Regions from separate parts of the Paenibacillus vandeheii genome, predicted to be linked through region 3. Evidence: riboswitches for the same ligand, from Rfam matches in the RefSeq annotation. Region 3 holds a riboswitch; each other region holds the start of a gene.
The links. A riboswitch is a leader RNA that binds a small molecule or an ion and turns the genes downstream of it on or off. The one in region 3 is predicted to bind S-adenosylmethionine.
Positions count from the first base shown of each region.

Region 1: it holds a riboswitch for S-adenosylmethionine, as region 3 does, so the genes downstream of both, mmuP (S-methylmethionine permease) here and metA (homoserine O-acetyltransferase MetA) in region 3, are expected to answer to the same signal.
Region 2: it holds a riboswitch for S-adenosylmethionine, as region 3 does, so the genes downstream of both, P5G61_RS25680 (methionine ABC transporter ATP-binding protein) here and metA (homoserine O-acetyltransferase MetA) in region 3, are expected to answer to the same signal.

Region 1 is NZ_JAROCD010000013.1:29,162-32,445, reverse strand. It holds gene mmuM (homocysteine S-methyltransferase) at 1-78, opposite strand, end outside; gene mmuP (S-methylmethionine permease) at 56-1,468, opposite strand; SAM riboswitch class I at 1,556-1,658, opposite strand; gene P5G61_RS23955 (Ger(x)C family spore germination protein) at 1,743-2,945, opposite strand; gene P5G61_RS23950 (spore germination protein) at 2,942-3,284, opposite strand, start outside.
Region 2 is NZ_JAROCD010000014.1:199,959-203,242, forward strand. It holds gene P5G61_RS25670 (MetQ/NlpA family ABC transporter substrate-binding protein) at 1-91, opposite strand, end outside; gene P5G61_RS25675 (methionine ABC transporter permease) at 171-830, opposite strand; gene P5G61_RS25680 (methionine ABC transporter ATP-binding protein) at 831-1,865, opposite strand; SAM riboswitch class I at 1,992-2,134, opposite strand; gene P5G61_RS25685 (Cthe_2314 family HEPN domain-containing protein) at 2,262-2,990, opposite strand; gene P5G61_RS25690 (COX15/CtaA family protein) at 3,207-3,284, opposite strand, start outside.
Region 3 is NZ_JAROCD010000012.1:203,549-206,832, reverse strand. It holds gene P5G61_RS23710 (trans-sulfuration enzyme family protein) at 1-21, opposite strand, end outside; gene P5G61_RS23705 (aminotransferase class I/II-fold pyridoxal phosphate-dependent enzyme) at 14-1,201, opposite strand; gene metA (homoserine O-acetyltransferase MetA) at 1,226-2,143, opposite strand; SAM riboswitch class I at 2,377-2,502, opposite strand; gene corA (magnesium/cobalt transporter CorA) at 2,956-3,284, shown strand, end outside.

The DNA of each region.
Region 1 (3,284 bases), on a different contig from region 3:
CAGCGCTCCATCCAGAATCATGACCGGATGTTTACGTAGGATCTGTTCTATGGGGTTAGTCTGTTGTGCTTGCGTCATGTACTTGTCCTCTTTTCTTGTTCACACGTTCTGTCAGATAATACGCGGCGTAACATACTGCAATAAATGGAACCCCACAATACAGCGCAATTCGCTGTGTCGGGTCAAAGGCAATACCTATGCATGAAGCCAGGCATAATACAAACGAAATAATCGGTACCACCGGATAAAACGGCGTTCGGTAAACCAGGTCCTTTACCGAGTTACCCTCTCGAATATATTGCCTGCGGAACATATACTGTGAAGCGCTGATGCTCATCCACACCACAACAACCGCGAGGCCTGAGATGGACACCAGCGTAATATACACAGTACCCGGGGCAATAATGCTGGACAGCAAAGCCAGACCGCCCCCGACCATGCTAATCAGAAGTGCATTCAGCGGTACACCGCGCTTGGTCAATTGGGCAAACCACGGAGAGATCGTCTTTTTATCCGCGAGTGACCACAGCATGCGCGAAGAAGCGTATAGACCCGAGTTGGCCGCAGAGAGAATCGCCGTCAGAATGACAAAATTCATTATATCCGCTGCGTAAGGGACACCGACCCGCTCCATCACGGCCACGAATGGACTTTCAAGAACACTGGCATCCGACATCGGCAATAACGCTGAGAGAATAACAATCGTTCCAATAAAAAAGATAATTAAACGCCACAACGTGGTATTGATCGCTTTTGGAATGATCTTCTCCGGATTCTCGGTCTCCCCGGCTGCAATTCCGATCAATTCCGTGCCCGAGAACGCAAAGTTTACGGCAAGCATCGTCATTAGTATCGCAGTAGCCCCATTTGGAAACCACCCTGAACCTGTAATATTGCTTAGAAAAGGGGCAGGTTCCGAATCTGCCATTGGAATAATGCCGAACATGGCTGCCGCACCAATAATAATAAAGACCACAATCGTAAGGACTTTAACCGATGAGAACCAAAACTCTGATTCCGCAAAAAATTTAACGGTTAACGCATTGAACAGGAAGATCATGAGCGCAAACACTGCACTCCAGATCCAAACATTCACAGAAGGGAACCAGCGCTGCATCAGCAGACCGGCCGCTGTAAATTCGGAACCGAGGGCAACCGTCCAGGTTAGCCAATACAACCAAGCCACGGTGTATCCTGTTGCCGGCCCAATGTATTTAGCCGCATAGCTATGAAATGCACCTGTCTCCGGCATATGAACCGAAAGTTCACCCAGACAGAGCATGACCAGATAAACGACAATCGCTCCGATCAGATAAGACAGAATCGTTCCGATCGGTCCTGCCTGCTGGATGGTATAACCCGAGCTAAGAAATAAACCTGTACCGATAACTCCACCAAGTGAGAGCATGACCACATGCCGTGCTTGCATTTTGCGCTGAAAATGCCCTGTATCTTTGTTGTTATCCATGCCTGCTCCCCTAATTCTTCATCCAGAAAAACAAAAAGACACACTCTTCCTGAAGAGTGCGCCGTAACTGACAAATAAAAACAAACGCTCCTATCTATCAGGCTGTTCACCCGCTGGAATTAGCACAGTATCCTTCAGATCTGTTGCTGAGGCTTCTAAGGGCCAGTCCCTCCACCTCTCTGGATAAGAAAATGATTTTTTATAAATATAGCGATCTATCATGGTTGTGTCAACAATTAAATATTATGGAATAACTATATATACATCTTCATCTTTAATCCGTCGATGATCCAGCATCTATAATGTTGATTTTGACATCATAGGTTACGGGAATCTGACTAAACGTTTCATCCCAATTTTTTTTGACCTTTTTCCATACCTTCGGATATTTGATACGCAACTGCTCTCCAAATCCGGCCACTTCAACCCGATACGTATTTTGCATTCTGTTCAAAACCTGCTGTATTTGTTCTTTAACTGTATCAGCGAATTGTCCCTCCAATTCCTTAATATACGTATCTGTTGAAGGAATTTCTGGAGAACTCCAATCTTCCATAAGTTGGCCTTCCGATTCAACTTTTACGTGAAAATAAATATCATCTCCTTGGACTTTTGGCGTTATTTTCGTCTTGGTAGACTTAATTTCATAGGTTACCGTGTGTCCATGAGGCTTAGCATACGACTTCACAGCCCCGGCCTGAGCGTCCCCTGTAATCCATGACAATCCTTCAAGTTCGATCTGGTTTAAGGAGCCCACCCATTTTTTCGTTTCCCCTTTATAGATCCCTGCCCCTGAGAATTTATGTTCACCTTCCGCTGTAAGGACATTTTGCAACAAAAAGCTTGATCCCGACTGCATTTTCCCGTCCAGTTTTGCGAGAGTTACTGCCGGAAGAATCTTGTTGGAGCGGTAAGCATTTGCCACCACCCCCTTTAAATAAAAGGCTGGGATTTCACCCGGCTCATTAGAGCTAAGAGCTTCCAGGGCTGTTCCATGGCTCACCATAACAAGGGAACTGGGACGGATATCATTATCTCGCAAAATAAAATCAAGCAGCTGCTCAAGACTGTATTTCTTCGTCAACTCATGAGAAACAACAATGACCTTTAAATGATGACCAATAAGTGGCCGGTCTCTTCTCAGAGCAAACTGACGAAAAATCTGAAACAGGGAGTCCCCGGTTAACCTTTCGTTTAAAAAAGATTGCCCCTCGGAAGCCCCGGCATTCTTTTGATTTTCTTGCTTTGGCCCGATCCGTGGAACAATCTGTACGGTAGCTGTAAAATTGTTGTTTTTGGGATAGTGACCTCCCTGTGCATTAATGCTCTTTTCAAATTTGGATTCCTCGGCTAAGTCCAATCCCACACCCACATAAACACTCAAATCTTCGATCTCTTTACTGCTCCAGCACCCTGAGGTAAAAACGAGCAGCAACAACGTGAACAACATGATTGATTTCCTTATGAATCTGTTCAATTGTGCTTTCCTCCTTTTTTACGGATCATACTCAGTAGCAAAAGCAATAGCGGTACAACACCAAACAAATAAATAGAAACGTTTCCGCAAGTATCTCCTAGTTTGAACGTGTCGTTTGAATTTTGTGGAAGCATAGCAATAATGTAAGTGATGGGAAGCAAAATAATCAGAAATGGCATCATTTTTTTCTTGAACAATTGTGAACATCCGAGAGAAGCAGCATAATGGGTAATCGTAAAAGTAGAGAAAATCTGCATAATCCAGATCACCAGCAACAAGGATTCGAATCTTTCAAAGACCAACCCCTCAATCTCGAAGCTGCGCATCAAGTCAAGGGTT
Region 2 (3,284 bases), on a different contig from region 3:
CAGCGCCGCTGTCGGAATCCTTGTTGTTTCCGCAAGCCGCAAGAACCGCAATCAGCAACATGCTTAGTAGAGCAAAAGACCATTTTTTCATGTGTAAAACCCCTTCTCCAATAATTTTTTTTGCATTTTGCACCAAATCGATACCGAATTAGGCAAATGCTATATATGTGTTATTTCCTGGTGAACCATTTAACCAAACGATCGCCAGCCATCTGAAGCACTTGCACCAGAATGACCATAAATACAACAGCTATAATCATAATTTCATTCTGATATCGATAGTAGCCATAATTTATTGCCAATGTTCCCAGCCCTCCACCACCAACCATTCCCGCCATCGCCGTGTAGGAGACAAGGGTAACGATGGTAATGGTAATTCCGGCTAACAGACCCGGCAATGCCTCTGGCAGAAGCACACGCCTTACAATCTGTCCGGTTGAAGCTCCCATCGCCTGTGCCGCTTCGATGACGCCTCGATCCACTTCACGCAGTGTAGTTTCCACCAACCGGGCAAAGTATGGAGCAGCGGCAATGACGAGCGGTGGTATAACACCCAGTACGCCTGTAGCTGTGCCGACCAGTGAACGCGTGAACGGAATGAGTGCAACAATCAGAATGATAAATGGCACTGAGCGCAAAATGTTTACAATAAACGATAGTATAGTGTACACCACTTGAGACTTGATTGAAGCCGACCTTGCTGTCATGAACAGCAATACGCCCAGCGGCAAACCAATGATGATCGTGAACAGTCCCGATGCTCCCAGAATTTGCAGGGTTTCAATTGAAGCCTTACCGATTTCTTCCCAACGTACTGTTGAAAAATCCATTTAACGAAGCACCTCCACATCAAGTCCCTGGGCGATTAACTCATGAATGGTGAAGTTAATCTCATCTGACTGTCCCTCAAACCGAACGGTCAGCTGCCCATAAGGAACTTGTTTGATCGTCGAAATGGTGCCTTGCAAAATGGCGAAATCCACTCCTGTTTTGCGAACCGTTCTGGACAAAATCGCCTCATAGGTTTTATTGCCCAGGAAGGATATTTTCACAAGCTTAGAAGATCCGTCCGTCTGCAATGAAACATCTGCACTCGCCAGTGCAGTCTCTTCCAATGCAATTCCCACCTCATGGTCCCGCATCATAAAGTCACGCGTGATTGCATGCTGCGGCTTGAGGAATACTTCCGTCACCGGACCTTGCTCCACGATGCCTCCCTGATGGATAACCGCCACCTGATCACAGATATTCTGAATCACGTGCATCTCATGGGTGATCAGAACAATGGTGAGGTTGTACTTTTCATTGATATCCAGCAATAACTTGAGAATCGAATCGGTGGTCTGGGGATCAAGTGCAGATGTGGCTTCATCACACAGCAGCACGTTCGGATCACTCGCGAGTGCTCTCGCAATACCCACCCTTTGTTTCTGTCCGCCTGACAGTTGAGCCGGGTATTTATTGCTGTGGTCCTCTAATCCAACCAATGCGAGCATTTCCTTCACTTTGCGATCTATTGCAGCCTTGGGTGTATTGACGAGCTTCAAAGGAAAAGCAACATTGTCATATACCGTAGCTGAGGATAACAGATTAAAGTGTTGAAAAATCATGCCGATCTTACGCCGTTGTTGTTGCAAATCGGTCTTGCCCAGACTGGTTAAATTGATTCCATCCACCCAAACCTCACCGGCCGTCGGGCGTTCGAGCAAATTGATACAACGGATCAATGTACTCTTGCCTGCACCGGAATGACCGATAACTCCGAATATTTCACCCTTGCGGATATTCAAATTTAGATCCGATAAGGCCGTCGTACTTTTTGAACCTTTACCGTACGTCTTGGTTAAACCTTTTAATTCAATCAAAATTACTTGCTCCTTCCCACTGCTTACATGTATCTTTACCCGAATGAAAGGAAAACTCCCCTTCGATGCAAAAAAAGAGCCCCTTTTGCAGAAACAAAAAGGGCTCTTCACGTGAAAGATTATACCTTCTCATCTGCCAAAATTGTGCCTTGCACACATTTTGTAGGAATTAGCACCTAACATCTATAAAGAATGACACAGCTGTCATGCAGTTATAAATCGGTTGCCGGGCTTCATCGGGCCTGTCCCTCCGCCGCTCTCGATAAGAAATATTTAATTTATAAGTTCAGTAGTTATAATATTAATGTCATAATTGTTAATTCCATCTAACTGTCGATCAGGAACTCAGTATAATCCAAGTATTCCGATTTGTCAAAGGGAAATATTTCAAACTAATTACTTTCCGGATGGAGTTATTCCTTGCTTATGCCACTTCTTGTTGATGTAGCCATAGGCTGCTTTTAACGTCTCACATACCATATCCACACCCTGGCGGAGTTCCAAAAGATGCTGATCCAGATCCTCCAGCTTCACTTTCCCTTGCAAAGTCTGGTGCAGCTGCCACAGATCATCCTGCATTTCGGAGTTCATGTAATGAATCTCCATGTTTCTTCGTTTGCGCAATTTGCTCATTGGCTCACGGTAAGAGTCTTTGATCTGGATCAGTTCGTTGGCAAGATCATGATGCAGCTTGTCATATCCGAACTGTCTTAATACGGTAAAATAAGAAAAATGGGTTTTAACATTGGTCGTATTCAGCTCAAATATTTCATTCAACACTGTACCTAACTTATCCAGAATGGCAAAACATCGGATGAAGCCATCCTTATAGAAGTAGACATAACGGGCATACTCCGCTTTTTCGGGTAACGTCATATCATCCGTAGAGCCCGCTTTGACTTTCTGACGAAAATGGGAAGCAGCAAAACAACTTTGCTCCAGTTCATCCAACGAGGAGATGAGTCCCTGGGTCCACACATACAGTTTACGATAATCATGGGTTGGATCATGGTCCACATGCATCTGTCGCTGAAATAACTCAAGCGTGTCCGCCATTGCCTCTATTGCATCCTTCAGTATCCCTTCGTTTTTACGCGGCTTTTCACCCAGCAACGTTCGCAGCATATATAGCCTCCTCTTTCCACTCATCAGATCATCAAAATAATCATAATTCATCATATTTAAACAAAATCGGAAATCAGAGTAAACGTATGACCGCTGCTTACAATAGGGTGCCCTGACACGCCTCACATCAAACAAAGTTCACCTGTCCAATGATGTACATCATCGGATGGTGAACTTCACTGGATTCATCCCCTGAACTACAATAATTCGGATATATTAGAACCGGTTAACGGGCCGATGCAACTTGTACACCAGGAAACTCATATAGGTTAGTACACCGAATAAAATGGCAAT
Region 3 (3,284 bases):
ATTATTGTTTTGCTCACTCATGATGCGCTCCTCCTTCAATCTCCTGCTGTGCAGCTGTGAGTGCATTGCCCAGATCGGCAATCAGATCTTCGGCATGCTCGATCCCTACAGAGAAGCGCAACAGACGGTCATCCACACCTACAGCGTCACGAATTTCAATCGGGATATCCGCATGGGTCTGTACCGCAGGATAGGTCATCAACGACTCTACACCCCCGAGGCTTTCCGCAAAGGCAATCAGCTTAATATGACGCAGCAGCGGTTCAACATAACGGGCATCCTTTACTTTGAAAGAGAAAATGCCTGTGTTCCCACTCGACTGTTTATTCTGTATTTCAAATCCGGGATGATCCGACAAACCAGGATGATACACTTCGTTAACGGCTGGGTGTTCCAAAAGATACTTGGCAATCGTCAAGGCATTATACTCATGCCGCTCCATACGAAGAGCAAGTGTCTTCATACCTTTCATCAACTGATAGGAGTCGCTTGGAGACAACACTGCACCAATGGAATTGTGCAGGAATGCCATTTCGGCCGACAATTCTTCCCCTTTGGTAATAATTAATCCGGCAAGGACATCATTATGACCACCCAGATACTTGGTGGCACTATGAATGATGATATCGGCACCGAGTTCAATTGGACGCTGGAAGAACGGAGTCAGTAGTGTATTATCCACAATGGTCAGCAAGTTGTGGCTCTTCGCCCAGGAGCAAACCGCTTCCACATCCGTAATCATCATTAGTGGATTGGTTGGTGTCTCAATAAATACTGCTTTTGTGTTCGGCTGACGGATACTTTCCAGAGCTGCAAGATCATTGGTATCTACGTAACTTGCTGTCACACCGAATCGAGACAGGATGCGTTCAAGCAAACGATACGTTCCCCCGTACAGATCCAGCGATACAATGAGATGATCTCCTTGACCGAATAAAGCAAAAATCGTTTGCAAAGCCGCCATGCCGGAGCTACAGGCAAAACCTGCATCCCCCGACTCCAATGCCGCCGCTGCTTCTTCCAATACTTTACGGGTGGGATTGGTCGTACGGATATAATCAAACCCCGTGCTTTGTCCAAGCTTCGGGTGGCGAAACGCAGTGGATTGATAGATCGGAAAATTAATGGCACCCGTTACCGGTTCATTGATGGACCCGATTTGAGCCAATCGGCTTTCGATTTTCAACTTGTTGTCTTCCATTGCAGCATCCTCCTGTAATGTCGATTAAATTTGCGGACCAATATCGTAAGGCGTCTCTTGATACACATAGTAATTGAGCCAATTAGAGAATAATAAGTTTGCATGTGCCCGCCAGGTGGCTGGAGGTACACAGGAAGGGTCGTCATTCGGGAAATAATGTCTTGGCAGAGCAATATCCATGCCTTTGGATGCATCCCGGTCATATTCCCATTTTAATGAAAGCGGGTCATACTCGGCATGTCCGGTAGCGAAAATTTGTTTGCCGTCTTTGGTAGCGACCAGGAAAATACCGGCTTCCTCCGATTCAGCCAAAATTTCGAGATGTTCATTCTTTTCAATATCTTCACGGCGCACTTCCGTATGTCGGGAATGCGGAACGTTAAATACTTCATCAAATCCACGCAGCAAAGGCACGTTGGATCTGTTGATCGTGTGTGAGAATACGCCAAAACATTTTTCATCCAGCGGAACCTTTGGAACTCCGAAATGATGGTATAAACCCGCTTGGGAAGCCCAACATATATGCATGGTCGAAGTCACATTGGTTTTGGTCCATTCGAAGATCTCCTGGATTTCTTTCCAATAGTTCACGTCTTCAAAATCCATTTGCTCTACAGGAGCTCCTGTAATGATCATGCCGTCAAAACGGCGGTGCTCAATCTCGTCAAAGGTTTTGTAGAACAGGTCCAAATATTCCTGGGATGTGTTCTTGGACGTATGAGACTTCGGATGAACCAGAACGATATCTACCTGAATGGGTGTGTTACCTACCAGACGAAGCAATTGAGTTTCTGTCGTTTCCTTAGTAGGCATCAGGTTTAATATAGCGATACGGAGCGGACGAATATCCTGCTGATAAGCGGATGTCTCGTCCATGACAAAGATGTTCTCTCCTGCGAGTACTTCCTTGGCAGGCAGTGTGTCTGGAATTTTGATTGGCATAGTCGTTCTAACTCCTCCTTGTGCATAAATAGATGCAGCCACTGCGGGTGCGATACGATTCGCTCCGTACAGTTATAGACTGCCATGAGCTTGCCTGCAGGCGCTGAATTGCAACCACATTGCTGGCGGCAAGCTCAAGTTCCTTAGCGAAAATCACTGCTGAGAAGTCGGTGCATATAACAAAGACCTTCCTCGGATTCCGAGAAAGGTCATATGTAAATAGATATGCGCCTCTCTCATCTCTCAGTTACAACAGTGTCAACTTGGACACTTGGTCGCTGCAAGAATTAGCACCGTGCGGTATACCGCCGGTTGCCGGGTTTCATCGGGCCAGTCCCTCCACCTACTCTTGATAAGATTTCGCTTTATTTAATTGTAAAATCTAGTGTGGTTCACCGTTTACTTTAAAACATTAATCCCCTCACGTCAAGGTGTAGTTCAATGTCTGTTCATCTGGATCGGAACCGTTCGTCAGCCGTTGTCATACACTGCTCCAGGGCGCGAAATCGACACATTTTTGCGCTTGAAAGGACTCTGTACCAGCGGTATACTAGACAAGTGTTGTAAACCCTTATGTGAGAGGTGACATATTCAATGGATGGCGACCCGAGGCCTGACTGGCAGCCGAATTCCGACAAACTGCATAGAGAATTGATATCAGCATGCCGGCAGCGGGACGTTACTTCCGTTTGGTTATAAAGCGAACGCAGTCCTGACTTCCAGGATCCGCTGCCGACCGGCTGATCTGTTCTTTTTGCGCCCATATTGATGAAATCCGCCCATTTGGCGGGTGCAGAAGGAGTAGATGAACAATGAAAATCCGGTTGGTAAACAACGGTGTATTTATTCCGGTGGATGACATTCAGCAGGCGCTGACTCCACCAGCGGAGGGATTTTACTGGATTGATGCGGACGTAGACGATTTGGCGGTACTTCAACCGCTATTCATGATGCATGATCTGGCTGTAGAAGACTGCTTGAGTGACGAAGAACAACGTCCGAAGATTGAAATTTATGAGAGCCATTATTTTATTGTTATTAATAGCATTCGTTTTGATGATGAAGAGATTTTTTTACGTGCCGTCAACCTCTTCCTTGGCAGACACTTTATTATCAGTGTGACCAAACAGAAAGTCAGTGA